3 regions of the Bacillus sp. OTU2372 genome follow, and region 1 is predicted to be linked to each of the others. Evidence: riboswitches for the same ligand, from Rfam matches in the RefSeq annotation. Region 1 holds a riboswitch; each other region holds the start of a gene.
The links. A riboswitch is a leader RNA that binds a small molecule or an ion and turns the genes downstream of it on or off. The one in region 1 is predicted to bind S-adenosylmethionine.
Positions count from the first base shown of each region.

Region 2: another riboswitch for S-adenosylmethionine. It lies ahead of AAHB15_RS12885 (methionine biosynthesis PLP-dependent protein); the one in region 1 lies ahead of AAHB15_RS09880 (YezD family protein).
Region 3: another riboswitch for S-adenosylmethionine. It lies ahead of metK (methionine adenosyltransferase); the one in region 1 lies ahead of AAHB15_RS09880 (YezD family protein).

Region 1 covers NZ_JASATK010000004.1:96,835-107,675, forward strand. Annotated here, with positions in the region: gene cysI (assimilatory sulfite reductase (NADPH) hemoprotein subunit) at 1-1,567, opposite strand, end outside; gene AAHB15_RS09845 (assimilatory sulfite reductase (NADPH) flavoprotein subunit) at 1,596-3,395, opposite strand; gene AAHB15_RS09850 (sirohydrochlorin chelatase) at 3,780-4,505, opposite strand; gene cobA (uroporphyrinogen-III C-methyltransferase) at 4,524-5,303, opposite strand; gene cysC (adenylyl-sulfate kinase) at 5,325-5,924, opposite strand; gene sat (sulfate adenylyltransferase) at 5,940-7,091, opposite strand; gene AAHB15_RS09870 (inorganic phosphate transporter) at 7,155-8,222, opposite strand; gene AAHB15_RS09875 (phosphoadenylyl-sulfate reductase) at 8,374-9,090, opposite strand; gene AAHB15_RS09880 (YezD family protein) at 9,166-9,294, opposite strand; SAM riboswitch class I at 9,391-9,492, opposite strand; gene AAHB15_RS09885 (hypothetical protein) at 9,675-9,965, shown strand; gene AAHB15_RS09890 (AbrB family transcriptional regulator) at 10,184-10,841, shown strand, end outside.
Region 2 covers NZ_JASATK010000006.1:199,633-210,473, reverse strand. Annotated here, with positions in the region: gene AAHB15_RS12895 (bifunctional homocysteine S-methyltransferase/methylenetetrahydrofolate reductase) at 1-73, opposite strand, end outside; gene metC (cystathionine beta-lyase) at 70-1,263, opposite strand; gene AAHB15_RS12885 (methionine biosynthesis PLP-dependent protein) at 1,263-2,375, opposite strand; SAM riboswitch class I at 2,511-2,624, opposite strand; gene AAHB15_RS12880 (asparagine synthase-related protein) at 3,014-4,954, shown strand; gene AAHB15_RS12875 (paeninodin family lasso peptide) at 4,969-5,094, shown strand; gene AAHB15_RS12870 (paeninodin family lasso peptide) at 5,112-5,240, shown strand; gene AAHB15_RS12865 (paeninodin family lasso peptide) at 5,258-5,383, shown strand; gene AAHB15_RS12860 (aldolase) at 5,483-6,418, shown strand; gene AAHB15_RS12855 (lasso peptide biosynthesis PqqD family chaperone) at 6,415-6,705, shown strand; gene AAHB15_RS12850 (lasso peptide biosynthesis B2 protein) at 6,739-7,200, shown strand; gene AAHB15_RS12845 (nucleotidyltransferase domain-containing protein) at 7,213-8,403, shown strand; gene AAHB15_RS12840 (ABC transporter ATP-binding protein) at 8,407-10,206, shown strand; gene AAHB15_RS12835 (YveK family protein) at 10,416-10,841, shown strand, end outside.
Region 3 covers NZ_JASATK010000007.1:217,806-228,646, reverse strand. Annotated here, with positions in the region: gene pckA (phosphoenolpyruvate carboxykinase (ATP)) at 2-1,588, opposite strand; SAM riboswitch class I at 1,852-1,989, shown strand; gene metK (methionine adenosyltransferase) at 2,297-3,496, shown strand; gene asnB (asparagine synthase (glutamine-hydrolyzing)) at 3,824-5,728, shown strand; gene AAHB15_RS14210 (gamma carbonic anhydrase) at 5,770-6,282, opposite strand; gene AAHB15_RS14205 (alpha/beta hydrolase) at 6,424-7,227, shown strand; gene AAHB15_RS14200 (tetraprenyl-beta-curcumene synthase family protein) at 7,245-8,327, shown strand; gene AAHB15_RS14195 (tRNA (mnm(5)s(2)U34)-methyltransferase) at 8,349-8,921, opposite strand; gene AAHB15_RS14190 (TIGR01212 family radical SAM protein) at 8,918-9,883, opposite strand; gene AAHB15_RS14185 (YtzC family protein) at 10,069-10,332, shown strand; gene AAHB15_RS14180 (glycogen biosynthesis protein GlgD) at 10,348-10,527, shown strand; gene AAHB15_RS14175 (MDR family MFS transporter) at 10,720-10,841, shown strand, end outside.

The DNA of each region.
Region 1 (10,841 bases):
CACGGTACATTTTGCTTAGACGTGAACCGTCATGTGCTGCACCTAGATACATATTGTATTTACCAACCGCTTTACCAATAAAACCAATCTCTCCAAGGGCGTGTCTTGCGCAACCGTTTGGACAGCCAGTCATCCGGATGGTAATTTCTTTATCACGCAAGCCGCTCTCATCAACAATCTCTTCTATTTTTGTAATCAGAGAAGGTAAATAACGCTCTGCTTCTGCCATCGCTAATCCGCATGTAGGAAGAGCCACACAAGCCATTGAACTACGGCGGAGAGCTGAATAATGATTGCCGTCTGTTAGGCCATATTTCTCAATTAACTCACTGATTTTCTTCTTTTTCTGGCTTGAAACATTGGCAATAATCACGTTTTGATTACCGGTCAAGTGGAAATCACCAGTATGGACCTTGGCAATTTCGCGTAAGCCGGTCTTTAATTTATAATCTGGGTAGTCAGCCACACGGCCGTTTTCAATATACAGGGTGAAATTCCATTTCCCTTCAACGCCTTTTACCCAGCCGTAACGGTCGCCATTATGATCAAATTTAAATGGCTTCGCTTCTTCCAGGCTCCAGCCAAGGCGGTTTTCAAGTTCAGCCTTGACGTTTTCCAGACCAAGTCTATCAACTGTGTACTTAAAGCGTGCATTTTTACGAACGGAACGGTTACCGTAATCACGTTGGATTGTAATCGTCTTTTCAGCCACTTCATAAAGTTGGTGCGGCTTAACGAAGCCGATCACTTTTGCCAGCTGTGGATATGTTGCGGTATCACCGTGTGACATACCCATACCGCCGCCAATACCTACGTTAAAGCCGATTAGTTTGCCATCTTCGACAATCGCAATGAAAGCAAGGTCTTGTGAAAAGACATCGATATCATTGGATGGCGGAACAGCGATACCAATTTTGAACTTACGAGGCAGGTAAGTTGGCCCATACATAGGTTCCACTTCTTCGAATTCAGGAGTGCCGGCCACTTTTTCTTCATCCAGCCATACTTCATAATAGGCTCTTGTTTTTGGAAGAAGATCATCACTTAATTTTTTAGACCATTCATATACTTCTGCATGAATCTCAGATTGATATGGATTCGAAGCACACATTACGTTACGGTTTACATCACCGCAGGCTGCGATGGTATCCATAAGTGCCGAATTAATTTCCTGTATGGTGCTTTTCATATTCCATTTTAGAATGCCGTGCATTTGCCATGTTTCACGTGTGGTCAGCTTTAAGGTGCCGTTCCCATATTTGTCAGCAAGTTCATCCATAACAAGCCACTGGTTCGGTGCTGCCACTCCCCCAGGAAGTCGGACACGAAGCATGAATTGATAAGCTGGTTCAAGTTTTTGCTTGGCACGCTCGTTGCGAAGATCGCGGTCGTCCTGTAAGTAGCTGCCATGGTGTTTCATTAAGCGGTTATCATCATCAGGAATTCCTGCGCTAATTCTATCAAGCATGACTTCTTTAAGAGTACCACGTAAGTAATTACTCTCAACTTTTATACGCTCAACGTCGCTTGGAGGTCCGTCTGGTGCTTTGAACGTCTGGTTTACCATTTTAAAAATAACTCCTTTCCCTCACAACTCAGTATACATCTCGCTGGTAACGTTTTTGCTGCTGCATGTCGGCTAGGTAAGCCTCTGCTTTTTCGCGGCTCATGCTGCCTTCTTTTTCAATGATGTCGATAAGTGTTTGATGAACATCATGTGCCATGTGCTTCTCATCACCACAAATGTATACGACCGCACCGTCTTGAAGCCATTGGAATAATTCCTTGCTTTGTTCTTGCATGCGGTGCTGTACATAAACCTTTTGGTCAGTGTCTCTTGAAAAGGCTACATCTAGTTTCGTTAATGTACCGTTTTGCAGCCACTTTTGCCATTCAACTTGGTAAAGGAAGTCAGTCACGAAATGCTGATCACCGAAGAACAGCCATGACTTTCCTTCAGCCCCGGTTTCTTCACGTTCCTGCATAAATGCGCGGAACGGTGCAACACCCGTACCAGGTCCAATCATAATAATTGGTGTTTCAGGGTTTTGTGGCAGTTTATAGTTTTCGTTTTGCTGGACGTATACATTGAGGATATCCCCAGGATTAATACGGTCAGCTACTAATGTCGAACAAACGCCATTCCGGAGACGTCCATGTGCATCGTAGCGAACAGCACCGATGGTTAAATGAACTTCATCAGGGTTAGCCGCTAAGCTTGATGCAATTGAATAAAGACGGCCTGGTATTTTTCGTAAAATCGAGACAAACTCTTGTGCCGTTACGTTCCAAGGCGTGTAGTCACGAACTAAATCAATTAAGTCACGTCCATGAATATAGGCTTTTACCTCTTCTTCTTTACCAGGTGCAAGAAGATCCTGTAACTCTATATTTCCTGTCAGGTCTGCTGCTTTTTGAAGAAATGGCTTTGTTAGAACGCTAATTTCATAATAAGAAACAAGCGCCTCTCGTAAGGTACGAACGTCTCCCTGTTTCACTGTTACTTTTTCATCAGGGTTCATATTTAATTCCTTGATTAATAGATCCACTAACTCTGGATCGTTGTCTGGATAAATTCCAAGAGCGTCTCCCGGCTCGAATGTAAGGCCAGAACCTTCAAGTGAGATCTCAAGGTGATGTGTTTCTTTATTTGAGCCTCTGCCGTTCAAGTTGATATTTTCAAGAACTTCTGCTTTAAATGGGTTCGTTCTTGAGTAAACCGATTCGACTGCTGGGTTTACTGTCGTTTGAGCTTGTGCTTGAGTCACTCCAGCGGCCTCACCTAAACTTGCAAGAACTCCTTCAAGCCATTCTGCAGCAGGTTCATCAAAGTCAACATCACAATCAAAACGTGGATATAGACGTGTTCCTCCAAGTTCTTCAAGCCGACCATCGAAGTCTTTCCCTGTTTGGCAGAAAAATTCATAGGAGCTGTCGCCAAGTGCTAAAACAGAGAAATGTAAGTCTTCTAGTTTTGGTGCTCTTTTGCTATATAAGAACTCATGGAAGCTAATCGCATTATCAGGCGGTTCCCCTTCTCCATGAGTGCTCGCAATGATTAGAAGATTTTGAAGCTTTTTTAGATTGTTTGGTTTAAAATCGCTCATGGCGCTGACGGTTACTTGGTATCCATTTGCTTCAAGAGTTTGTGCTGATTTTTTTGCTAAACCTCGTGCGTTCCCAGTTTGAGAACCGTAAAGGATGGTTACCTCTTTAGAGATTTTTTGATTTTCAGCTGGAAGTTGTGCTAATTGGGCTGATGCGGTTCCCAATTGGGAGCCGGCAAGATAGCCGCTTAGCCAAACTTTTTGTGTTTCTGACAAGGTTGGCAGGAGTCTGTTTAGAAGCTCCACCTGCTCCTCTGTAAACGGGCTGTTCAATACCTGAAGTTGCAACTATACCACCTCACATGGAATAAAAAATTATTATTTTAGAAAATTATTGAGAAAAGTCTCTCTAATAATCTAGCATGCCATTTTTTTATGATTCAGACAACTATTAATCTAAAAAAAACTGAATATTTATGATTAATAGAGTTTTAAAATTGTTCTAGTCATTTTCATGACTGTATTTTTGATTTTTTTCGGTTCCAGGAATAAAAATTGTTTTTTATTACCCTTGCATTGATTTATGTCTTTATTATGGTCAAAATAATTATTTTTTGTGACCTATGGTTATAAATTTTCGCCAAAACGGGCACAATTATAATTATTTGTGACCATATAATAGGTTTCTTTCGATAGCAAGGTCAAAAAAAAGACTGCAGAATGATAAAACAACTATCCACCTAATGCCCGCTCAACCACAATATCCTCAATTACCCGATGGCTGCTCAAAATACCTGTATGATAAATTTCACGGCCCAGCTTCGACCACTTGCGGATCTCTGCCGTTACCTCCGCAATCAGGAGCCCAGTGAATAATAAATAAGGAATCACAATCACCTTACCCTCAGCATCATCCAGCACCGCCGCTAACCCCTCTTGCAAGCGAGGTTCCGCTGCCGCCAAATAACATACCGAAACGCCTGTAATACCAAGCCGTTCCTTCACGCCATCCGCAATTAAGCCAAAATCTGCCAGAGTAGCAGGATCACTGCTCCCCCTTCCGACAATCAACACTCGATCCTGAAACCCGACTGGACCTGCGGTCACTCGAACTAGTTCAGCCACTGCATCCAGAATCTTACTATGAACACCGAAAGGATCCTTTACACTGATCGAAATATCCGGGTAAGCCGAGCTTAACACCTTAAGCACATTTGGGATATCCTGCTTTATATGCCCTGCAGCCAATAGAAACAGGGGAACAACCGTTACTTCCGTTGCGCCTTTCTCTACACACCGCCTAAAACCTTCTTCAATCGACGGCTCTGTTAACTCTAGAAAACTAATTTCTTGCAACGCCACATCCACGCGCTCACTCACTCTTGCAAAAAAGGCCCTTGCCTCGTCTGCTCCTTTTTTCGAGCGTGTACCATGACCAATGTATAAAATGGCTTTCATCTTCATCCCCTCCAAACACTACCCATGGACAACCGGCAGTTTAGGAACAATTTCCTCTTGAAACCAGTTTAACCGATTATGAAGCTTTACAACCTCGCCAATCACAATCATGCTTGGATTTGAGATTGCAGCTTCCTTCACAAGATCCTCGATGGTTTCAAGCGTTCCAACAACCGTTTGCTGATCACTTAGCGTCCCCCAATGTACAAGCGCAATTGGAGTATCGGGTGATTTGCCGGCCGAGATTAACTGCTCCGTTATGGTCGGAAGATGAGATACACCCATATAAATACAAAGCGTATCCACCCCATTAGCCAAATGATACCATTGATGTTCCGCTGCAACATTACCAGCGGCCTGGTGTCCCGTGATAAAAGCAAAACTTTTGCTCAAACTGCGATGGGTAACTGGAATTCCGGCATAAGCGGATGCGGCGATCCCGGAAGTAATCCCGGGAACCACTTCAAACGGAACATCGTGCTTCACACATTCTTCCGCTTCCTCGCCGCCGCGTCCAAATACAAATGGATCGCCGCCTTTTAACCTCACAACCTGATAGCCTTTTTTAGCGTATTTAACTAAAAAATGGTTAATGGTTTCTTGCTTCATTGTATGGTAGTTAGGGAGCTTTCCACAGTAAACAAGCTGCGCCCCTTCTTTTGCAAACTCAAGTAGTTCAGGATTTACGAGCCGATCATAGAGGATGACATCGGCTTCCTGCAGGCATCGTAATCCTTTGACCGTTATTAAATCTGGATCTCCTGGACCCGCACCCACTAAATAAACCTTGCCAGCCATGGCTGTTCATCCTTTCCCTAACTAGATAATGTTCTTACTTTGCAAGTATTGAAAAATCTGCTCGACTGCTTCACCCACTGAAAATTTGTCAGAGCGTATAGTGATTTCTGGACGCTCCGGTGCTTCATATGGAGAATCAATTCCTGTAAAATCTTTAATTTCGCCGCGGCGAGCTTTTTCATAAAGCTTCTTTGGATCACGAGCTTCACATTGTTCTATTGGGCAGTCAATGTATACTTCAACAAACTCGCCCTCTTCAAACAATGCACGAACCTGATCACGGTCAGAACGGAATGGAGAAATAAACGCGGTTGTTACAACTGCACCGCTGTCGACAAATAATTTTGCCACTTCTCCAATTCGGCGGATATTTTCTGTTCTGTCATAATCTGAAAAGCCTAAGTCCTTGTTTAAACCATGACGGATATTATCACCATCTAGGACATATTCATTAATTCCCTGACGATATAATTCACTTGACACGGCATTAGCAATCGTTGATTTACCAGAACCGGAAAGGCCAGTAAACCAAAGAACACAGCTTCCATGACCATTTTGAGCGCGGCGGTCTGCTTTCGAAACCGTTGCAGAGTGCCATGTAATATTCGTTGCTTTAGTCATTGTTGTTTATCCTCCTTAGACCGTTGCGGCTTCTTCTTTCATACCTTCTATTAATACTTCCACTACTTCTTTCCGGCTGAATGTAGCAGGAGGAAGGACACCAGCGCGAAGCATTTCTCTAACCTTAGTACCAGAAAGGATCACGCGGTCTTCTTTGCTGTGCGGGCAAGTTTTGTCAGATGCCATACCCTCACACTTTGTGCAATAGAAGCTGTGTTCAAAGAACATTGGTTTAATGCCAAGTTCGCCTTCAGCGAAATTGCTGAAAATGTGCTGAGCATCATATGTTCCGTAATAGTTGCCTACACCAGCATGGTCGCGGCCAACGATGAAGTGAGTGCAGCCAAAGTTTTTACGGGCAATCGCATGGAAAATTGCTTCTCTTGGTCCGGCATAACGCATTGCTGCTGGATATACACCAAGTTGTACACGCTCAGCAGGATAGTAATTATCAAGTAATACACGGTAGCTTTTTAAACGAACTTCTGCTGAAATATCGTCTGATTTTGTTTCCCCTACAAGCGGGCTTACGAATAATCCATCAACTGTTTCTAAGGCAGCTTTTTGGATGTACTCATGTGCACGGTGGATTGGATTTCTGGTTTGGAAGCCAACAATTGTTTTCCAGCCTTTTGCTTCGAACATCGCGCGTGTTTCTTTTGGCTCATACCAAACATCAGCGAATACGCCTTTATCAGATTTTTTAACAAGTGTAATATCCCCTGCTACATAAACAGGTCCTCTTTCATATAAACGTTTAACGCCTGGATGGGCGACTTCGTCTGTTTTGTAAACTTCAATAGCTTCTTTATCTAAATCTGGCTCATACCATTCAGATACTTTGATTACACCATAAACCTCGTTTTGAAAAACTAACTTGATTTCTTCTCCTACTTTGAGTGTTGCAGCCGTTTCGTAGGAAACAGGCAATGTAACTGGAATGGACCAGATGGTATTGTCTGCCAAACGCATGTTAGAAACAACATTTTCGTAGTCGGCTTTTCCAAGGAACCCTGTTAGCGGGCTGAATAGTCCTACACCAATCAACTCTAGATCACTCAATGCAATAGCATCAATCTCAAGTTCTTTCTCGATGTTTGTTAAATCATAAGTTGGGTCGAATGCTTGAATTAGTTTTCCTCCGTGAGGTGCTGGTAAAAATGACACTTTCAATCAAGTCCTTTCTTTTTTGGGAAATTATATATCAATAAAAATATGAAACTAGCAGATTTAATCTTTCGCAATCTCCTGGTGCACCGTGATACTTGGTTTTTGTCTTTTCATTAAGGACATAACACCAAAGACGGATATTAACACCCCGGCCATTGCGATGATAGGGTAAAGATTATGTTCAATAATCATTTGGATTAATGTATATGATAATACCATGGATAAAACCGGTGATACAATCCAAACTGTTAGAAGTTGTACGACGATATCTTTTTTCAAAACAGATTTGCCATTTTTTGCAAATCCAATCCCGATAATCGATGATGTGGTAATTTGTGTCAACGGAACTGGAATTCCAAAAACAGAGGCAATCGTTACAATAGTTGCACCTGTTCCTGAGATCACACAGCCCTCTTCTAACCGCAGTGCCGTAATTTTCTTCCCATTCGTCTCAAGGACGCGATGACCGAGGATAAGTGCCCCGCCGGCTACGAATAAACCGCCCCACAAGATCCCATTTTCGGTAGAAATTATTTGGGCCCCGACCAGAGGACCTACGGCATTGGCCACATTGTTCATTCCAGCTGAAAAGGCTTCGAACAATCCCATAAAAACGACTAATACAGAAAGAAAAGGGACTGCCTTCGTTGCTTCCATCCATTTTTTTAAATGTTTATTTTTTAATAGATACGTAACCGAGATCGCAATGATAAAGGCAACAAATGGCGTCAGCAGCCAGAATAGCAAAATCCAAACTAGTTTGCTGACAAACACGGATTGATAGACAATCCCTGCACCAATCACAGCACCTACCGCTACTTCACTCGTTGAAAGTGGAATTCCGAAGATATTCGCTAGGAACAATGACAGTGCCGCAGAAGTTAAAACAATTAAGGCAACCGGGACCGTAAACGTGCTGCTTGGGACAATCCCGCTTCCCAGCGTTTTCACAACTTCTCCGCCGCCAAGCCATGCTCCAAAGAAAACGGTGATACTGCATAACAGCAAGGCCAGCCTTTTTTTTACGACACCTGCTCCGTAGGCAATCCCCATCGAAGCTGCTGCCCCGCTGGCACCTATATTAATGGCAAAAAACAAACCAATCATCATGGCAATAATTGTGAGCAAATAAAATACCCTCCTTTAATCCCGCATTACGGACTTTTAACCCCCGTCTTTAAAATAATGATGGATTAAGAGCCCGAAGAGGTGGGCACTGCCCATCAATACCGGAATGGTTCAAAATCCACAGTGGGGACCACGGTGGTGATGCTCTGGCTTAACGGGTATGTAAGCCACATTCTGTCTTGCCGCTGCCTGACCAGCGTCCTGCGCGTGAATCCCCGCCATCTCCAACCGGCTTTGTGCAAGGGAAACAGCCAATACTAGGGTAATTTTGGTCATGTAAGGTATTGTATGGAAGATCCTTACTCTTGATGTAATCCCAAACCTCATCCCAAGTCCAATGAATTAATGGGCAAACTTTAATATTTTCGAATTTTTCATCCTTATTAAGGAATTCAGTGTTGGCTCTTGTTGGTGACTGTTCCCGGCGCAGTCCTGAGATCCACGCTTGTTTAGCAGTCAATGTCTCCCTTAATGGGATTACCTTACGAATGTTGCAGCACTGATTGGCATCTCTAAGCCATAAAGCTGAGCCATATTGTGCTGCTTGTTCATCAAGACTTACTTTCGGTTGTTTCCGCTCAATCCGCAATGTTGGGAAGCGGGCTTCGATTTTGTCGATTACCTCGTATGTTTCAGGGAAATGAAGCCCTGTGTCTAAAAATACGATATGGGCATCAGGCTTTACCTGATGAATGAGGTCAATCAACACAATCGCTTCTGCACCAAAACTTGATGCATATACGATTTCTTCATCGGGATAGTTGTTATAAGCCCACTCTAATACCGCACGTGCCCCTTTTGTTTCATCATCGAATGAAAATGTGTCTGAAATTTGTTGCCAATTTTGATAGGTTATTGCAGCCGTCATTCTACATGCCTCCTTTTTTCATAAAAAAAACGTCTTCCTGGATGGTTGACGTGTGGTCAGCCTCCAGCGTTCTGGTCAGCGGATTTTATTTTGTTTAAGACGAACCTTTTCATTTTTTTCTATTTGTACAATCTTGCCATCCTGAACTACTAGTGTAATCGACCCAAATTTTAAAGAAACCAACATGCTCTCTAAATGAGTAATTAGTTCTTCCCTTTCCGCAGCGTTCAGATGATTCGCCTCCTTTTTACAAAAAACGCCTTCCCCATTTTAGGAAAGGCGTTACTTAATCCAGTAAACACCTTATCTACCAAAATGAAAAACATTTTGCTGGAATTGGCACCTTGCTTGGCAGGTTGCCGGGCTTCATCGGGCCAGTCCCTAAGCCTCTCTAGATAAGAATTTTATTTGATGGAATTAATCCTACCATACCAATAGGATTTATGTAAATAAAAAAATACAAAATTTAAAAAATTATTAGCCTCCCCTCTCTATCGTTGTGAACTTTTAGCAAAAATTTTTTTGAAACCAATGCCCTTTTTTGAATTTTTGCATTTACTGTAATGTGAAGGAGGATGATAGATGTGACGGAATTGAATTTTCATCAAATTGCCCATGAACTGTTAAAAAAAGAAGTAGAAGTGGTGACCCTTCAAGGGAACTTTGTTGGCAGACTTCTCGATGTTGGCCGTGATGTTATTGTATTGGAATCGAGAGGCAGGGTTCGCCCGCGAGTTTTAGCGATCAGAATTGAAACCATCGTGGCGATTTTCCGGGTAGAAAATATTGGACCTAGAGGACCATTTGGATTTGGACCAGGTGAAGCCGGGGATTCACCTGAGCGCGAGGAAAGCAGCAGTAGCAGCAGTCATTAAGGTAAAATAAAGAGAAAGCAAATTTTTTATTGCTTTCTCTTTTTATTCGTATATCCGTAAACCAATGATAGTGTCTGTCATTACCCTTTTACATATTATCGTGTTAAAATAGTGAATTGAAAAATGTGCTCAAGAGTATTATGAGTTCGGAATTACATAAGTCGTGTTTCGTTATTGGAAGGACAAGATAAAATTTTTTATAGACAGAAGGGTTTTACTTGAAAAAATCAACAATGAATTTAGACCATAAACTACTTCGTTTTTCGGTCACTTTGATTACTGCTTTTGTGGGCGGACTATTGTTCACAGTCTTGCATACACCGATTCCCTGGCTGCTCGGTCCGATGGCGGCTGTATTGATCGGTGCTAGGTTTGGAAAAATCGCCTTTTACTGGCGGGTCGGAATTCGTGATACCGGCTTAATTATCGTTGGCTATTCGATTGGCTTATCGTTTACAAAAGACGCGCTCTTGCAAATTATCGCGAAACTCCCATCGATGGTGCTCATGACGACTTTATTAGTCTGCTTTTGCGCTGGAATTGCTTGGGTTGTTTCTAAACTGACTGGGGTCGATTATCCAACGGTTCTGACGGGAAGTATTCCTGGCGGACTTTCGCAGATGATTATTTTTGCGGAAGAAATGAAAGGAATCGACATTACCACTGTTACTTTCCTGCAAGTGGCTCGATTGATGATGATTATCTTTGTCGTCCCCTTTTTGATTTTGGGTCCGTTGTTTCATCATGCGGGCAGCGGTGCAGCGGCGGATGTGGTGGATAAAGCATCTCAAACCACAGGTCCGGTTTTTCCTAATTTGATTTTGTTAGCGATGATATGTATATTTTGTGCATTTTTGTCGCGTAAACTTAAGTTTC
Region 2 (10,841 bases), on a different contig from region 1:
ATGAATAAAGCAGTGTGCCCATGGCACCATCGCCTATTAAAATTTGGTTTTTTAATTTGTCTAAAAAGGTCATGATGATTCTCCTTGATGTAACACCAAATGTTGAGCACGAACCTCCTCAAGTGCCTGAGAAAAATCCTTAATCAAATCATCTGGATTTTCTAGTCCAACTGATAAACGGACAAGTCCATCCGTGATTCCACGCTCCAAGCGGTCCTGTTTAGACATAGCAGCGTGAGACATTTTTGCCGGATAAGAAAGGATGGATTCAACCGCACCTAAACTAACCGCAAAAACAGGGATTTCCACATTCGCAACAAAGGTGCGAAGGGCATCTTCAGTAGCTAATTCAAAGGATAAAACAGCTCCCGGACCATCTGCTTGTTCTTTCTGAATTTGATATTGCGGGTGGCTTTCAAGCCCTGGATAATGAACCTTTTCAACCAACGGATGTGCATCTAAAAATTCTGCAATTTTGATCGCTGATTTTTGTGATTGCTCGAGGCGAACACTCAGTGTCTTGATTCCTCGTAAAACAAGCCATGCATCTTGAACACCTAAAATCGCACCAAAACCATTTTGCAAGAATCCTAGTCTTTTAGCTAAATCTTCATCTTTTACAACGGCAAGGCCTGCAACCACATCACTATGTCCTGCTAAAAATTTCGTTGCACTATGAAGGACAACATCCGCACCTAATGCAAGCGGCTTTTGGTGGTAAGGAGTAAGGAACGTATTATCAACAAATGTCAACGCATCGATTTCTTTCGCAATCTCGCTAATCGCTCTAATATCTGTAACTTTCATTAATGGATTTGATGGTGTTTCCACATAAAATGCCTTTGTATTCGGCTGAATCGCTTCCTTTACTTCCTCTAAATTGGTCATATCGACAAAGGTATGTTCAATCCCAAGTCTCGAAAGAACTTGAGTGACCATTCGGAAGGTACCGCCATACACATCCTCGGTAATCACAATATGGTCGCCAGAGGATAGAAGAAGGAAGGCAGTTGAAATAGCTGCCATCCCTGATGCAAAAGCAAATCCTTTCACTCCGCCCTCAAGTTCCGCGATCACATCTTCAAGTGCTTCACGAGTCGGATTTAAGCTGCGGCCATAATCGTACTTGCCGAACTGATCGAAATCAGCTTGGTGGAAGGTAGATGCATGCTGAATGGGAACACTAACCGCCCCCGTTACTGGATCAATTTTATGTTTGTTATGAAGCAGTCTGGTTTCAAAACTATATTCTTCGTGTGCCATTATGCAATTACCCCTTCCTGAACCTTAGCAAAAGCGTTCTGTAAATCCTCAATAATATCTTGTGAATCTTCAATTCCAACCGAGAAACGTAATAAACGATTGCAAACGCCCGCTTGAATGCGAATCTCTTCTGGGATATCCATATGTGTTTGCGTTGCTGGATAAGTAATGAAGCTTTCCGTTCCACCTAAACTTTCTGCAAAACTGATTAAATTTAAATTCTGTAAAAATGGATTCACCCATGCTTCGTCCTTAATTCTAAAGGAAACCATTCCGCCGCGTCCTGGGTAGAGAACATCTGTTACAGCATCATGTTGTGAAAAGAATTCTACGATGGCCTTTGCATTCTTTTCATGCCGTTCCATTCTTAGTGACAATGTCTTCATTCCGCGCATTAATAACCAAGAATCAAATGGACTTAACACGGCTCCGGCACCATTATGGTGGAAAGCTAATCCTTCACAAAGTTCCTTTCCTTTTGCCACAACAAGTCCAGCAAGAACGTCATTATGACCACCAAGGTATTTCGTTGCACTATGGATGACGATATCCGCACCAAGGCTGATTGGCTGTTGTAAAAGTGGGGTATAGAACGTATTGTCCACGATTAATAATAGGCCATGTTGTTTAGCAATCTTTGAAATCGCTGCAATATCCGATTCCTGCATAAGCGGATTGGTTGGTGTTTCTAGGAAAATCGCCTTTGTTTGTGCTGTGATTTTCTTTTCAACTTCTTCCGGACAACAGGTATTCACATATTGAGTGGTTAAGCCCCATTTTTTATAGCCCTTTTCTAATAGGCGGTAAGTACCACCATATAAATCTTCACTAACAATCCATTCGTCCCCAGATTCAAATAAAGCAAGGATTAGTTGAATGGCAGCCATACCAGAGCTGCATGCAAATCCTTGATCCGCACCTTCTAAATCAGCGATGGTTTTTTCAAGGAGCTGGCGTGTTGGGTTCCCTGTTCGTGTATAGTCAAATCCAGTAGATTGCCCGATTCCTTCATGACGGAAGGCTGTTGAAAAATATACAGGCGGATTGACGGTTCCAGTTGTTGTTTCACTGCGGTTACCAATTTGGGCTAGTTTCGTATCAATTTTGTACATAACGCACACTCCTTGTAATAAATAAATGTTTATAATGTTCCACATTAACGCGATTGAGTGATAAAGCATTTTAATAAATAAAAAAAGTCTCCTTATAAGAAGAAGACTTTTGTATGCACAACGCACCTGTCATTCTTCTTATCTTGCAAATTAGTAAATTTGCAGGACTTAGCACCTTTTCAATGAGAATAGACATTGAAGGTTGCTGAGGTGTCGCAGGGCCCTTCCCTCAACCTCTCTTGATAAGAAAACAATTATTTAGATTATTTATAAAATTTACTACAAATTTCGTGTTATGTCAATTTGTTTTTTAGTAATAACTATATCAATGAAGAAACTGGGCGAAAAATCTTTTTAAAAAATATATAAATAGTTAATGGAAAAGTTGTTGACAGTGGTAGTTTATGGATTTATGATAGTGATATAAATTGTTCTTAATAAAGAACTAAAATAGGTATTATGGAATATCAATTTAATAGATTAGATACATAAAGCTGATAAAATTATACCATAGTTTCGGGAAATTGAATTAAAAGAAATTTCTTTTATTTTACTATGGAATTGGTGTTCTATTTAGTGAACTTAGGTTTAAATTAAAAGATTGGCAAAACTGATGTAATGTATGGCAGGAGGAAAAGATGAGCGCAATAGCCGGAATATATCATTTAAACGATGAACAGATCAATCTAGAGCACGGAAGCCAGATGATGAAAGAATTAGAAAAATATCCGGCGGATGATATTCAAACTTGGCATAACGACAAAGTCTTCCTTGGCTGCCATGCACAGTGGATCACACCGGAGTCTGTAGGTGAGAAACTTCCTTATTATGATCACCAAAGAAAGTTAGCTATTACGGCTGATGCGATTATTGATAATCGAGAAGAATTGTTTGAAAGATTACAAGTCAAAATATCTGACAGAAAAACGATGTCTGATAGTGAACTTATATTACGTTCTTATTATAAATGGGGAGAAGAAACCCCTAAGTATTTAGTTGGGGATTTCGCCTTTATGATATGGGACGAGAAAAAACATGAGATATTTGGGGCAAGGGATTATTCTGGAAATAGAATACTTTATTTTCATCAAAATCTCCAAATGTTTATCTTCTGTACAGCCATTCGTCCAATATTAGCCTTATCATTTGTAGAAAATAGTCTCAACAAGCAATGGATTGCTGAGTTTTTGGCTAACCCAGGTATGTTTGACTCTCTAGATGCATCTTCAACAGTTTATAAGAACATACAACAAATACCACCCTCTCATTCTATAAAATTGGTGGAAGGAAAGGTAACTCTCACCCGCTATAGTAAATTACCTGATGGTGAAAAACTTATTCTAAAATCGAATTTTGAATATGAAGAGGCTTTTAAAGAAGTTTTTCAGGAAGCTGTAAAAGCACGATTACGTACTCATAAAAACGTAGGTGCCCATTTAAGTGGTGGATTAGATTCAGGCTCAGTTGCAAGTATTGCAGCAACCGAATTAAGGAAACAAAATAAACAATTGAATACATATAGTTACGTACCAATACAAGGGTTTGAAGATTGGACACCAAAGAGTCGGATTGCTAACGAAAGGCCAGTTATACAATCAACAGTTGACTATGTAGGAAACATAAATGCTGAGTATTTAGATTTTGCAGGACTTAGCTCATTTTCTGTAATTGATGATTGGCTTAATACACTAGAATCACCATATAAATTTTTTGAGAATAGTTATTGGCTCAAGGGAATATATGAAAGAGCTAATCAAGATAGGGTTGGGGTCCTATTAAATGGACAGAGGGGCAACTGGACTATTTCTTGGGGGCCAGCTCTGGAATATCAGGTTATGTTGTTAAAAAGGTTACATTTAATACGATGTTTTCGTGAAATACATTTATACAGTAAGAATATCGGGGTCAAGAAATCAAGAGTCATCTCTGTTGTTGCAAAGAAGACGTTTCCTTTTTTGCATCAGCTTATAACATCTTCAAGCAATGGGAATAACTTTCCAATGTTAATAAATCCAGAATTCGCCAATAAGATGAATGTCTTTGAAAAACTTTTAGAACACGAAATTGATATAAAAGGCAATATTTCTAAAAATTGGTATGAAGTAAGAGCGATGCAATTTGAGCAGCTCTATTATTGGAATATTACTGGAACGTATGGTTCGAAATTTTCTTTATCACACAAAATTTGGGATCGTGATCCTACAAATGATCTCCGTGTGGCCAAATTTTGCTTAGCGCTTCCAGAAGAGCAATATGTTCAAAATGGTTTGGATAGAGCACTTATTAGAAGAGCAACTAAAAACTTACTTCCTGATAATGTTAGATTAAATCAACGGACCCGGGGGGCTCAAGGTGCAGATGGAATTCCTCGTATGGCACCTCATTGGAAATCATTTATTGAATCATTAGAACAAATGCTTAATGATTCGGTAGTTTCTGAGTATTTAAATATAAGAGTAATCAAAAATATCATTACAAAATTCCGAGATGTCCCATCCCCACAATATGTGTATGATGAAGAGTTCAAGATTTTAATGCGAAGCCTGATATTTTATAGATTTATTAAGAATTTTGCTTGAGAGGGGGTGAAAGTATGAAAAAAGATTGGAATAAACCAGAGTTAGAGGTACTTAATGTTAATATGACTATGGCTGGCCCAGGACATAAGATTCCGGATGCAGTCCAACCTGATCCAGATGATCCTGTAAAGTATAGCTAATTTCAAGGGGTATCAAGTTGAAAAAGGTTTGGAATAAACCTGAATTACAAGTACTTAATGTTAGCATAACAATGGCCGGTCCAGGACATCGATATCCGGATGCTGTCCAACCCGATTATCGACATCCATTTGATCCGTATAGCTAATTCCTAGAGGTGAGAAAATGAAAAAAGATTGGAATAAGCCAGAATTAGAAGTACTTAATGTTAACATGACTATGGCTGGTCCCGGGCATAAGATACCGGATGCAGTTCAACCAGATCCAGATGATCCGGTAAAGTATAGTTAATTTTTAGTGAAATTAGGTTAGGATTTATTCAGCCCTTATACATTTTTAACTGTATAAGGGCTTTTATAAATCAACATTGTTATCATTGGAGTGAATAAAATGATTAATAAACAAAACACCTTGATTTATAAGGGTTTTGGGCTAAATCTGTTGAGTGATATTCCGCTTCCTGAATTAACACAAATAAATGAACCAGTTGGTATGGTAGATATTGTTGTTCAAAACGGTGATTTATTAAAACAATGGTCAGAAGTAGATTCTAATAAACAGAAAAGATTTGTAGTAAAAGAAAATAGGGTTATGTTTGAAGTCCCTAATACTGCTATATTTTCTATAGAAGATGGCAACAAAATTACCGTTTCACCAATGTTAGATGCTGAAGAGGATAAAATCCGACTTTATATCCTCGGTACTTGTATGGGAGCATTATTGATTCAAAGAAGAACAATCCCATTACATGGAAGTGCAGTTGCAATTAATGGAAAGGCATATGCTTTTGTAGGTGATTCAGGTGCTGGGAAATCTACACTTGCAGCAGCTTTAATAAAGGAAGGATATCAACTATTAAGTGATGATATAATTCCAGTAATACTTTCGGATGACAAATTACCGTATGTAGTACCGTCCTACCCACATCAAAAATTGTGGGAAGAAAGTCTAAATGAATTTGGAATAAGTACATTTGGATACCGCCCGTTGTTCGATCGAGAAACAAAATATGCCATACCTGTCCATTCTGAATTTACAGCAGAAACTTTACCACTAGCAGGAGTATACGAATTAGTTAAAACTGAAAGTAACGGTGTTGAAATTAAGGTATTAGAAGGTTTAGAACGATTTCGAACTATATATATGCATACATATCGTAATTTTTTAATTCCTCGCCTAGGAATGATGGAATGGCATTTTAAAGAATCAGCTCAAATCTTAAATAAAATTGATATGTATAAATTAATGCGTGACAATTCAGGATTTACAGCAAATAGGTTGGTTTCACTTGTTTTATCAACTATTAAAGAGGAGGAACATATATGATTAGCACTCAAAACATTTCATTGAATTCAAAAGTTATTCAAATGAATGGAAATATAGTCAGTGATATGGATGGAGAAAAAGTAATGTTAAGTATAGAAAGTGGTAATTATTATAATTTAGGAGAAATAGGTGGACAAATATGGGATTTAATAAGAACTCCACTAGAAATTAATGAAGTGGTTGCAAACTTATTAATAACTTATCAGGTTGAAAAGGAAGAATGTGAACAACATGTTTTATCCTATATCGAACAATTAAATAAAGAGGGGCTAATTCAAATTATTTAGCTTGAAGCAAAAATAGTAATAGGAGGATAGTGAATGTTACTTTTCCAAAAGATAAAAACATTTATTATTTTGGATAATAAAACAAAATTCTTGTTTTTGGAGGCGTTTATTTTTTTAGCGTGGGCTCGGATACTTAAGGCTATGAAGTTTTCTAAGATAGCCCCTTTACTGGGTAAACATATGGAAGAAACATCATTTGAATACAATTCTTCGGATGTAAAAATTTTAAGGAATGTATCAGATGCTATTTATATCATGAGTAAATATACATTTTGGGAAAGTAAATGTTTAGTCAAGGCGATTGCTGGAATGAAAATGCTTCAGAGACGTAGTATTGACAGTACCCTTTATTTGGGTACGGCAAAAGATGAAACAGGAAGCATGATCGCTCACGCTTGGCTTCGAAGCGGAGCATTGTATATAACTGGGGCTGAAGAAATGAAGAGATTTATCGTTGTCGGGAAATTTGCAAAACGTATTAGTGAACATGGATAAGAGGGGAATACTGTGGAAAACATTTTTAAAGAAAACATAAATCAATTTACTAAAGAATTAAAACTTCTTCTTTCTTTTTTTAAAAAAGAAAGTGATGCAACTTTATTTAATAATAGGTATTTTGAGGATATTAATTGGAACAGTTTTATCCAATTGTCTATACATCACCGTGTTTTCCCCTTTATTTATAAAAGATTGAAAGAATTAAAGGGTGATTATATTCCTGCTACCGTTCTCCAAGAATTTTCCCGCATTTATCAAAAAAATATTTTTCGAATGCTTCATTTAAGTGGAGAAACACAAAAAATCTCAAAGCTATTTTCAAACAATCAAATCCGTACCCTGTTTTTAAAAGGTCCTGTTCTTGCTGCTGACCTATATGGTGATATTTCTTTACGCACATCTGCTGATTTAGATATTTTAATTCCAATAGAAAAACTTAATCAAGCGGAGGAAATTCTTTTAAATGAAGGGTACATTAAGGATGAGTATATTTCAACAGTATTAAATGACTGGAAATGGAGGCATCATCATTTTACCTTTTTTCACCCACAAAAGGATGTAAAGGTTGAAATACATTGGAGGCTAAATCCAGGACCCGCTAAAGAACCAAAGTTTGATGACCTATGGAAAAGGAAGAGAGTAAGTTCCTTATCAAGCGAGCTTATTTATACTTTAGGTCTTGAAGATTTATTTTTATTTCTTGTTTCACATGGAGCTCGTCATGGATGGTCGAGACTTCGCTGGTTAGACGATATAAAACAGATAATAGAATCTGAAATTAATTGGAAAAAGACTATAAATCTACTTAAGAATTTTCATTATTATGATGTAGGTGGCCAAGCGCTATATTTAGCTTTCCATCTATTAGATGCTAAGGTAACACCCGATTTGAGTAAGATGATAAATAGAAAACGGACAAAGCAACTCAGTTTAGACGCTTTGTTTTATATAAAGCAAATGATTAATCTTCACACAGACCCGGTGCCCAAGGAAGTGTCTGAATATCATAAAAGGCATTTATTTTATTTAATGTCAATTAATCAAAAATTTTTCTTTGTTTTAAGTTTTTTATATCCATATCCAGAAGATGCAGAATTTCTACCCTTACCTAAGGCTTTTCACTTTTTATATTTTCCATTGCGCCCGGTTATTTACCTTTTAAGGAAAACAAAGCTGCGTTCAGAAACTAGGAGGGCCTAACCATTGAATCAAGTTCTTTACTATTTTAAAAGATTGTACTCTTATTCTGGAAATATTCTATACTTTAATATTATTGGAATGGGATTTGTAAGTTTCCTTGAAGGAATAGGGATCCTACTATTAGTACCAATGATAAGCTACAGTGGAATAATAAAAAATGATTTTGGGGAACTTAAGTTTCAAAAATATTTATTTTTTCTTCACGAACTCCCTAAAACTCAAGCATTAATTTTGATTTTAGCATTTTTTATATCATTGGTGATTGTTCAAAATTTGATACAGCGTAACTTAGCTATTAGAAATGTAATGATTACTCAAGGATTTATTCGTTTATTAAGAATGGAGACCTATGACTCCTTATTAAAATCTAATTGGGGATTATTTACAAAGGAAAAGAAAGCAGATTTAATTAACGTTATGACCATGGAACTTGCTCGAGTCTCCGGAGGTATTATCCAAACCCTATTGTTACTAACCTCACTTGTCTTTACAAGTATACAAATTGTTTTAGCAATCTGGTTATCAATAAAACTTACTTTTTTAGTATTGATTTCTGGACTTATTCTAGCTATCTTTTCGAGAAAATACATAAAACAATCAAAGATTTTAGGTTCAAAAACATCGGCTTTAGCCCAAGAGTATCTTGGAGGAATAACGGATCAATTAAATGGTATTAAGGATATCAAGAGTAATACGTTAGAATTATCTCGTATAAATTGGCTTAGTACATTAACTAAAGGAATGATAGAAGAACAAATTGAGTATACTAAATTGAAAACATCTTCACAGACATTGTATAAAATTTCATCAGCTTTATTAATTTCTGTATTTATATTTACTTACCTCATGATTATTGATAAACATCCTGAACAATTTTTATTAATATTAATTATTTTTTCAAGATTGTGGCCCAGACTTACAGAAATCCAATCAAGTGCGGAACAAATAGCAACAACAGTTCCCGCGTTTAAGGCATTAAGAGATTTACAAAGAAAGTGTCGGCAATCAGCTGAAATTAACGATAATACTATTTACAAACGTATTAAGCCTTTAATTATTGAAGAAGAAGTAGAGTGTCGTGAAGTATATTTCCGATATGATGGTCACGATAAAAAATATGCTCTTCAAAATATTAATTTGAAAATTCCAATTAATAGTATGACCGCAATTGTAGGCCCATCAGGTGCTGGAAAAAGTACATTAATAGATATTCTAATGGGGTTAAATAAGCCTGAACAAGGTGAAATCCTTATAGACGGAAAGGTGATTAATGAACACAACCTGTTGTCACTAAGGCAATCAATTAGCTACGTTCCACAGGAACCTTTTTTATTTAATGCTAGTATCAGAGACAATTTATTAATGATAAGCCCAAATATAAGTGAAGATTATATATGGGAAGCTCTTGATTTTTCAGCAGCAGCTGAATTTGTGAAGGAATTACCCAATGGTCTAGATACCATTGTTGGAGATAGAGGGATAAGACTATCAGGGGGAGAGAGGCAGAGACTGGTACTCGCTCGTGCTATATTACGTAATCCGTCAATACTTGTCTTAGATGAAGCTACCAGTGCATTGGACTCTGAAAACGAAGCAAAGATTCAGTATGCCATTGAAAAGCTAAAGGGAAGAATGACTGTTATTGTAATAGCCCATAGACTTTCTACGATAAAAAATGCTGATCAAGTTATTGTTTTAGAAAACGGGAAAATGGTACAACAAGGAAAATTCAGCCAACTTGCAACTGAACAAAAGGGAATGTTCAGTAAACTACTAAAAAAACAAATGGGAATTAGCGTTTAGTTTTGGAATTAACCTACTTATTGGTCCCCTATCTAAGTTAGAATTTTATGGTTATAGGAATTGACATGTTCTTAATAAAGAAATAAAATAATAATATAGAATTGTAAACTGTAGTTTCAAGGTGCATTTTATTATTTTTTTGGAACTGTTGTTCAATATTTAGAACGAAAATTTTTAAAAAATTTATGTCAATTATAAAAGGTGGTTTAATGCAAAGCTTAAATCAAAATAATGCAAACAGTAAGAGGGCAAAGGAAATTAATTTAAGAGAGATATTCACAGTTCTAAAGAGGAACCTTTGGATAATTATATTAGTTACAGTTTTAGCAGGGATAGCAGGAGTAGTATTAAATAATGCCTCTACTACACCTTTATATGCATCTTCATCAAGAATTATTATTGGGGCAGATGAAGAATCTAGAAAAACGCTTCAGGTTATAGTAAAAGACTCGGTAATATTAGATAAAGTTATTAATCAACTAGGGCTAAATTCATCAGCCGAGGAATTAGCAGGAAAAATTACTGTTGCTAGTGTTGATTCATCTCAGGTAGTTAGTATAACTGTGATTGATCCTAATCCTATGCAGGCAGCAAACATAGCAGATACCACGGCTCAAATTTTTAGGGATGAAGTA
Region 3 (10,841 bases), on a different contig from region 1:
ACTATTTAAGTGGTCCGCCTTGTTCTTCGATTTCTGCCGGGACATTGGCGAACTTTTTAAAGTTTTCATGGAATTTCGCCGCTAATTCCTTTGCTTTTTTCTCATAGGCCTGTTGGTCTGCCCATGTTTTGTTAGGTTGAAGTACCTCATCTGGAACTCCTGCAACATGAACCGGTATATTTAGTCCGAATATTTGATCTCTCACCGTTTCTACATGGTTGAGTTCTCCCTCTAGGGCTGCTTGCACCATTGCTCGTGTATAGGATAACTTCATTCTGTTTCCAATTCCATATTCTCCGCCCGTCCAGCCGGTATTAACTAAAAAGACATTCGCGTTATGCTCTAGAATTTTTTCGCCAAGCATTTCCGCATAGCGTGTCGCTGGAAGTGGAAGGAACGGTGCACCAAAGCATGTTGAGAAAGTGGCTTCTGGAGAGGTAACTCCGCGTTCCGTTCCGGCAAGCTTAGAAGTATAGCCGCTCAAAAAGTGATACATAGCCTGTTCCTTTGTTAACTTAGCAATCGGAGGCAACACTCCGAAGGCATCTGCTGTTAAAAAGACAATCGTATTAGGGTGACCAGCAATACTTGGCTGGATAATATTATCAATGGCCTCCATCGGATAGGCAGCCCTCGTATTTTCCGTTAGGGTGCCGTCATCATAATCAGGAATCCTTGACTCCAAATTGAGGACTACGTTTTCTAGAACGGTACCAAACCGAATTGCATCAAAAATTTGCGGCTCTTTTTCATGGGAAAGATTAATGCACTTGGCATAACAGCCGCCTTCAATATTAAAGACCCCATTAGATGACCAGCCGTGTTCATCATCCCCAATTAAGCGGCGATTTGGATCTGCTGAAAGAGTGGTCTTTCCTGTTCCAGACAATCCAAAGAATAAAGCCACATCGCCCTCAATTCCAACGTTAGCTGAACAATGCATGGAGAAAATATTATTTTCCGGAAGCAAATAATTCATGACAGAAAAGATGGACTTTTTCATTTCCCCGGCGTATTCTGTGCCGCCAATTAATACAGTTCTTTGTTCAAAAGAGATGATAATAAAGGTTTCAGAATTTGTTCCATCAATCACTGGGTCCGCTTTAAAATTGGGTGCGGAAATGACCGTAAACCCGGCATCATGTGTCAGCAATTCTTCTTCTGTTGGGCGGATAAATAACTGATGTGCAAATAGATTTTGCCATGCAAGTTCATTGATTACTTGAATGGGCAGTTGGGACTTTTTATCTGCTCCGGCAAAGCCCTTGAAAACAAAAATCTCATTTTGTTGTCTTAAGTAATCAAGCATTTTATGATAAAGTTTCGTAAAAGCTTTCTCTGAGATTGGCTGGTTTGTTGAGCCCCACGCAACTTTTGACTTAGTAGACTCTTCCATAACAATAAATTTATCCTGTGGCGAGCGTCCGGTATATTTACCTGTGGAAACACTGATAGCGCCGGTGGAAGTTAGAGTTCCTTCATTTCTTCTTAAAACCTTTTCGACTAATTGGGGAACGGATAGTTGAACCTGGACATGACTTTCTTGTAACAAGTGCTTTAATTCGGTTGGAATATGAACAGAATTCATTGACTGAAACCTTCCTTTACATTGATTATTTGTTCAATAGTATAACACATTTATTATAATAGTCTATACTAATATATAAAATTATGTGAATATTTAAGAGTTTATTCTTGTGATAAGAAAATAGTCCTGGATTAATGATTAATAATAAGAGGAAGTAATAAAATGATCTAAAGTAACAGTTTACTCTTTTAAGGAAAAATTTGATAAAAATTCATTGACATTGTTTGAAATAGTAGGTTATGATTTACCCTTGAACGGATACTCTCTTATCCCGAGCTGGTGGAGGGACAGGCCCTATGAAACCCAGCAACCTGCAAACGAAAAAACGGATTTTAGTTGAATCCCCTATTTCGGGCAAAGGTGCTAAACCTGAAGCAAGGCTTGACCTTGAACGATAAGAGTGAAAGGCACGCAGAACTTTTGCTATCAACCTTTCCTCATTAGATGGAAAGGTTTTTTGTTGTTTTTACGTGCTTGCTACATAAATGTACTTTTTATTCCATCGTATAAACTGCCAGGGCATTATCCGAAATGAGAAAATAGTCTGGTTCAAGCACCAAGGCACTTTTACATTTCTATAATAATAATCCCATGTTTATTTCATACTACTAAGGGAATGAGTTCCGTATCAATTCGAGGTTAAAAGGCAGGTATACATAAAACCCATACAGCTAACCTCACTTTATTCCATAATAAGGAGGAATTCAGATGTCAACAAAACGTCGTTTGTTTACTTCTGAATCAGTAACCGAAGGTCATCCTGACAAGATTTGTGACCAAATTTCTGATTCCATTTTAGATGCAATTTTAGCTAAAGATGCTAATGCTCGAGTTGCCGCTGAAACTTCAGTAACAACAGGATTAGTTCTAGTAGCAGGAGAAATCACGACATCCACTTATGTAGATATTCCTAAAATCGTTCGTGAAACAATCAAAGGGATCGGTTATAATCGTGCAAAATATGGTTTTGACTCCGAAACTTGTGCGGTTTTAACTTCTATTGATGAACAATCTCCTGATATTGCGATGGGCGTTAACCAAGCCCTTGAAGCTCGTGAAGGTCAAATGTCAGAGGAGCAAATTGAAGCAATCGGTGCAGGGGACCAAGGTTTAATGTTTGGTTTTGCGTGTAATGAAACAAAAGAGCTTATGCCTCTTCCGATTTCACTTGCGCATAAACTTGCACGCCGATTGACGGAAGTACGGAAAGAGGACTTACTGCCTTATTTGCGTCCGGATGGAAAAACACAAGTAACCGTTGAATACGATGAGAACGATAAACCTGTTCGAATTGATACGATTGTCATTTCAACGCAGCACCACCCAGAAATTTCATTGGAGCAAATTCAGCGTAACGTGAAGGAATATGTTATCAATCCTGTTGTTCCAAAAGAACTGATTGATGAAAACACTAAATATTTTATTAACCCAACTGGCCGTTTTGTTATCGGCGGGCCGCAAGGTGATGCAGGTTTAACAGGCCGTAAAATCATTGTGGATACTTACGGCGGTTATGCTCGCCATGGCGGCGGTGCATTCTCTGGTAAAGATCCAACAAAGGTTGACCGTTCAGCGGCATATGCTGCTCGTTATGTTGCCAAAAATATTGTGGCTGCAGGATTGGCAGATAAGGTAGAAGTTCAGCTAGCATATGCAATTGGTGTAGCAAGACCTGTTTCCATTTCAGTTGATACGTTTGGAACAGGCAAAGTTAATGAAGAGCAATTAGTTACGTTAGTAGAACAAAACTTTGATCTTCGTCCAGCTGGTATCATTAAGATGCTTGACCTTCGCCGCCCAATCTACAAGAAAACAGCTGCTTACGGCCACTTTGGTCGGACAGATATTGATCTTCCTTGGGAGCGCACTGACAAAGCAGATGCGTTAAGAGAGCAAGCAAATCTATAAGTAAGCAGGGAGTTGCATCTAGAATGTAACTCCCTTTTTCGTTTCATCGTCATTTAAATTGATTTTGTAACTATGTTTAGGTAGGTACAAAGAAGTGAAAAATGAAGGATATCTTGGCGATAAAGGATAAACATGATAAACTTTGGTGATTGCGGATTTGTCCGCAGTCACTGGACGCTATTGACGACCGAGAGAGAAAAAAAGAGTCCTGCGGGTGTTTAAAATTTTCCTAATGTTCACAGTGCCATTTTTTTTATAATAGTGGTAGTATTAGAGAGATGTTTTTTAGAAGACGTTTAATATGAATTGGAGTAGGTGAGGTACATAATGTGTGGTTTTATCGGTTGTGTACACGACAAAACACAAAACTATAGTGATGAACAAAAACAACAATTTAAAAATATGAACGATTTAATTACCCATCGCGGGCCGGATGATGATGGTTTTTATTACGATGACCATATCCAATTTGGCTTCCGTCGTTTGAGTATTATCGATATTGAAAGTGGTCATCAGCCGCTAACGTATGAGAACGAGCGTTATTGGATTATTTTTAATGGAGAAATTTACAATTATGTTGAACTTCGTGAAGAGTTATTAAAAGAAGGACTGTCATTCGCTACAAGTTCGGATACAGAAGTAATCATTGCACTCTATAGCCACTTAAAAGAAAAAGCGGTTGAAAAGCTGCGCGGAATGTTCGCCTTCGTGATCTGGGATAAGCAGGAACAAACCCTTTACGGTGCACGTGATCCGTTTGGAATAAAACCGTTCTTTTATTTACAAGATGGCGAAAGAACCTTTTTTGCATCTGAGAAAAAGAGTATTTTATTGGCATTAGAAAATGATGTCCTCAATTATGATGCTTTACAGCATTACTTGACCTATCAGTTCGTTCCAGAACCAGATACGCTTTCAGAGGGAATCAAAAAGTTAGAGCCTGGCCATTATTTTACCAAAAAAATCGGTGCTCCAATGGAAATGAAAAAGTATTGGAAGGCCCACTTTAAGCCTGTTCAGAAAACGGAAGCTGATTTTATTAAGGAAATTCGTGATGTATTATTTGATTCAGTCGAAAAGCATATGCGCAGTGATGTTCCGGTAGGGTCATTCCTATCAGGGGGAATAGATTCTTCAATTATTGCATCGATTGCAAAAGAATTTCATCCTGCTATTAAAACTTTCTCTGTTGGTTTTGACCATAACGGGTTCAGTGAAATTGATGTAGCTAAGGAAACAGCTGAAAAGCTTGGTGTTGAAAATATCAGTTACATCATTACACCTGAAGAATATATGAATGAAATTCCTAAAATCATGTGGCATATGGATGATCCTTTGGCTGACCCAGCCTGTGTTCCTCTTTATTTTGTAGCAAGGGAAGCACGTAAACATGTTACCGTAGTCCTATCAGGTGAAGGGGCTGATGAATTATTCGGCGGTTATAATATCTACCGGGAGCCGCAGTCATTAGAGGTATTTAATAAAATACCGAGGGTTGGTAAAGTTTTATTAAGAGGAATTGCCGGGATGATGCCTGAAGGAATGAAGGGTAAAAGCTTTATTGAGCGCGGCGTAACTCCAATGGAAGAGCGTTATATCGGTAATGCCAAGATGTTCACTGAAACAGAAAAGCGAGATTTATTAAGTGTTTACCGTGAAGGTTTAAACTATATGGATGTAACAAAGCCGCTTTATCATGAGTCAAGAGGTTATGACCCAGTAGACCGGATGCAATATATTGATATCCATACTTGGATGCGAGGAGATATTTTACTGAAGGCTGATAGGGTGACAATGGCTCATTCACTAGAACTAAGGGTGCCATTTCTAGATAAAGAAGTGTTTGAAGTGGCCTCGAAAATTCCAACCAGCTTAAAAACAGCTAATGGTACAACCAAATACATTTTACGTAAAGCAGCTGAAGGCGTAGTCCCTGAGCATGTTCTAAACCGTAAGAAGTTAGGATTCCCTGTCCCAATTCGTCATTGGCTAAAAAATGAAATGAATGAATGGGCGAAAAAGATTATCCGTGAAAGCAACACAGACCATCTGATCAATAAATCATATGTCTTGGGCTTACTCGAAGATCACTGTCAGGGCAAAGCTGATAACAGCCGGAAGATCTGGACAGTGCTTATGTTTATGGTTTGGCATCAGGTATATGTGGAAAATGTCTATACGTTTCAACGTGATTATGCCCTGCAAAAGGAATTACAATCAGTAAAGCATTAAGAGTAAAGCACCCGCAAAAATGTGGGTGCTTTTGTTAATCTTTAAGATTGCAAAGACTTATAATATTGGCCTTTCTCAGCATATTCTGTATAGATACGTTCCATATCTTTTTTGTCCTCCGGGGTTAATTCCCTAATAACTTTTGCTGGTCTGCCAAATGCTAAGGTATTAGGAGGGATTTTCTTTCCTTGAGGCACAAGGCTTCCGGCTCCAATAAAGGCACCTTCTCCAATCTCTGCTTGATCGAGAATGATCGATCCCATACCAACTAAGGCTCTTTTTCTTACAATGCAGCTATGAAGTATGACTTGATGCCCAATCGTAACCTCATCTTCTAAAATTAGCGGGTTATTAGGACTTTGGTGTAAGATAGAATTATCTTGAATATTAACCTTATTACCTATTCTAGTTGGGGCGACATCGCCTCGAATGACGGAATTAAACCAGACACTGGACTGTTCGCCAATTTCCACATCACCAGTTATTGTGACATAATCGGCAATAAATGCGGTTTCGGCAATTAACGGGTATTTGTCTTTAAAGGGGTATATCAATTGGAATCGCTCCTTTTTAAATGATAAGTATATTTTAGCGAATAGTATAAGTGGTTTTCAAAAAATAAATCTGTTATAACCAATAAGTCTAAACTTACTGGGATTTAACAATAAAGATATCTTTTTCTAGGGGGACGAATTATGTGGAAATGGGAAGCTGAAGGGGAGGCAAAAGCGGTAATTGTAATGGTGCATGGTGCCATGGAACATCATGGCCGTTACGGATGGCTGATTGAAATGTGGCGTTTAGCCGGTTTTCATGTCATCATGGGCGACCTTCCGGGGCAAGGGATGACGACAAGGTCCCGCCGCGGCCATATCGATTCCTTTGATGAGTACATTATGGAGGTAAAGGACTGGGTGCAGGCCGCCTATCAGTATAACCTCCCCGTGTTTCTATTAGGCCACAGCATGGGCGGATTGATTTCCATTCGTTTATTGCAGGAAGAACAGTTGAATGTTGCCGGGGTAATTCTTTCTTCGCCATGTCTGGGATTGCTTCAAGCTCCATCTAAGTTTTTGAACGCCTTATCACATCTATTAAATGTAGTGTATCCATCCCTTCGAATGAATTCTGGCTTGTCGGTACAAATGGCCACAAGAAACGATGATGTCCGCGAAGCGGATGCTAATGATACACTTTACGTGACAAAGATCTCGATTCGCTGGTATCGTGAACTTGTAGGTGCTATAAAAGAGGCATTCGAAAATCTGGAAGATACACAGGATCTCCCAATGCTCGTCATGCAGGGCGGAGACGATAAAATTGTCAATAAAGCCACGGTAAAGGAATGGTTTAATCATGTTCCGTTATCAGAGAAAAGGTTTAAGGAGTGGCCCAAGTGCTACCATGAAATTTTTAATGAACCGGAGCGGGAAGAAGTATTTGAATACGCGAAGGATTTTGTTAATAGTCAATTAAAAGCAATTGGGTATATTGTATAGAAAGGTAGATGTTTTCCATGATGCCAATCACCCTTATGTCTAGGGTCTATCGCAAAATCATTCCTGCAGTCCATCAAGAATTGGCTTATTGGAAAAGCCGGGCTGAGAAAATTCCCAATCAAGAATTAAGAAATCAGGCGCTTGCTAGTATCGAACATAAAACCTTCCATTGTGAAGGAGGGGGAATTCTTGCTCTAACAGCCAAAGAAGATTATCAAAAAGCTGTAAAATTTATCGTCGCTTATCAAACAATCAGTGATTATTTGGATAATCTTTGTGATCGGAGCACCTCACTAGATCCTTCCGATTTTACAGCTCTCCATGAGTCTATGTCTGATGCGCTTTTGCTGCAGGCAGAAGAGAAAAATTATTATCGCCTTCGGGATGACCAGGATGACGATGGATATTTACATGATTTATCCGAGACTTGCCGCTCCGTCTTAAGAGAGTTAGATCACTATGATTTTATCAAGGATTATCTTCAAGAGCTTTGCCGATATTATTGTGATTTACAAGTAAATAAGCATGTGGTAAAAGAGGAACGGGTACCGCGTTTAAAAAATTGGTTTAACTATTATCAAGACAAGCTGCCTGAGATGGAATGGTATGAATTCTCCGCTTGTTCCGGTTCAACATTGGGGATCTTTTGTTTAGTATCGTATGCGATGAGGGAAGATTTTCAATTAGAGGATGCAAGAAATATTCGCAAGGGTTACTTTCCCTATATACAGGGGTTACATATACTTTTGGATTATTTTATTGATCAAGAGGAAGACATTATTGGCGGTGACTTGAATTTCTGCACTTATTATAATAGTGAAGAGACTCTTTTTAAACGATTAAAACATTTCGTTAATGAAGCCGACCGCCATACAGAATTCCTGCCCCATAAGAAGTTCCACCAAATGATTAATCGCGGTTTGTTAGGGATTTATTTATCAGATGCAAAGGTTCGTAAACAGAAAAATGTCCGTAAACTGGCAAGAGGAATTATAAAATCCGGTGGGTGGATTAGTTATTTCTTTTATTTTAATGGACTTGCTTATCGCTCCCTGCAAAAATCAATACCAGCAATTATAACAAGATCCTTTACCAAATAAAACCAGGCGAGACAGCCTGGTTTATCTTTTTTCGATTGCGATAATAAATGGCGGGTTATTTTGTTGATTAATATATTGATACTGGAGAACATGGGCTTTTTTTTGATCGAGCTTTTGACAATAGCGCAATAAATCATCACGTTCAACTGTGCCTTGTTCATGCCCATGATAAATCACGAGGACGATGATTCCTTCTGGTGCCATGATCTCCAATAACTGCTCTATCGCAGATATGGTTGTCTCAGAATGGGTGACAATATTCTTGTCACCGCCAGGCAAATAGCCTAGATTAAATATTGCTCCTGTTATTTTTCCGTGCTCTTCAACGGGGATTTTTACAGAAACCTGTTCGTGGCCTGCATGAAAAATGGAGACCCTCTCGCTCAGATTATGTTCGGTTAGGCGCTTTTTGGTAGCGTTAATCGCTTCTTGCTGGACATCAAACCCATAAACTTTACCAAGTTCTCCAACCAACTCTGCTAAAAATACGGTGTCATGTCCATTCCCTAAGGTGGCATCCACTACTATGTCACCCGGTTTGATGGCTTTTATAAGTAAATTTTTGGCAAAAGGAAGAATGCGATCCATTTTCATGATAGATTCCCCGCATTCTTTTGATAAAACTTACCCTGGAAACTGTTCCTTCGTTTTAATTCAGCATCAATGGAATTTAGTACTTCCCATTTATTAACACTCCACATAGGACCTACCATTAAATCAATCGGACCGTCCCCTGTTATCCGATGAACAATCATTTCCGGCGGTAAAATCTCCAACTGGTCGCATACTAAATTTACATAATCCTTTTGGGATAGAAACTCAAGTACTCCCTTTTCATACTGTTTTACCATGGGAGTGCCTTTTAATAAATGCAGCAAATGAATTTTAATTCCTTGTACATCTAATTTTGCCACTTCACGAGCTGTTTCCATCATCATGTCATAGGATTCCAGCGGCAGCCCATTAATAATATGAGAACAAATCCGGATACCATGTTTTCGTAACTTGTTAACTCCCTCGATGTAACATTGAAAATCATGGGCACGGTTTATGAGTAATGCCGTTCGCTCATGAACCGTCTGCAGCCCAAGCTCGACCCATAAGTACGTCCGTTGGTTCAATTCAGCTAAATATTCGACTACATCATTAGGAAGACAATCCGGACGAGTAGCGATGGATAAACCAACGACACCATCTTGTTTCAGGACAGTCTCGTATTTTTCCCTAAGTACCTCAACTGGTGCATGGGTATTGGTAAACGCCTGAAAATAGGCCATATATTTGCCGTCTTTCCACTTAGTATGCATTTTTTGCTTAATTTCATTAAATTGTGTTTCCAAGGTTTCGACCCTGTTACCAGCAAAATCCCCGGAACCTGCAGCACTGCAGAACGTACAGCCGCCATGTGCGACCGTACCATCACGATTCGGGCAGTCAAATCCGCCGTCTAAGGCTACTTTAAACACCTTATGACCAAAATGGTTCCTTAGGTGGTAATTCCAAGTGTGGTATCGTTTATCGTCTGTTGCATAGTGAAAAGGTTTTGTCTGGATCACTTAGAAAACCTCCTTTTTTAAGATTGCATAACCTCAATTTTAACATGAAGTAACCCTTTATCCAATTGCAATTGTCACAAGCATTCTTGGTAATAATTATCCACCACTCCTGAGTCATAGGAATAGAAATGGAGAACAAAATAAGAAATGAAGCGTGCGCTTCATAACATGAGGGGGGTTCTTAGATGGCTACTCGCGACTCAATGGATAATTTAATGCAGCAAGTTGAGGACACAATCCGCTATGCTGAAGAGCAATATAAGCAAAGCAGCCTTCAAGAGCAGTATAATGACGATGGTTATACGAATGCGCTGCAACAGCTTGAGCAAACCTATCAGGATATTTGTAAGTTGGCCCATAGTGCGAACCCGCAGCAGCGGGAACAACTCCATCGAATGAGACTTCAGATACAGCAGCTTCAAAATTCCATGATTATTGAAGTACATTAAGAGGAGGAGAATTTCTTGAAGAAACGTTCGAAAAAGAATAATCCCGAACAAAAAACCCGTAATGGTATCAATAATCAAGACCTTGAACTCGGCCAGGACCGTGACTTAATAAAAGAAGCAAAAAAGAAATACGAGAAAACTGGCGGACAGCCCGTTAAATCCAAAATGCATCAAGAACCAGAACAATCTTCATAAGATATGAAAAGGATCTCTCACTTTGTGGAGAGGTCTTTTTGGTGTTTATCTGTTATGAACCGCTCTTATCTTTCGGAAAAACAGAATTTTTAATAAAAAAGAGAGTAAAACGAAAAAGATTGCACCCATCCTGTTAATGGAATACAATGTATCTTTGGAAAATGAAATGTTAATCGTAAAGGAGCGTTTTTCATGCCACGTGCCTTATGGCTATTAATTATTGGGATGGCAGTGAATGTAATTGGCTCTTCTTTTTTATGGCCTTTAAATACAATCTATATTCACGATCATTTGGGAAAGTCTTTATCTGTTGC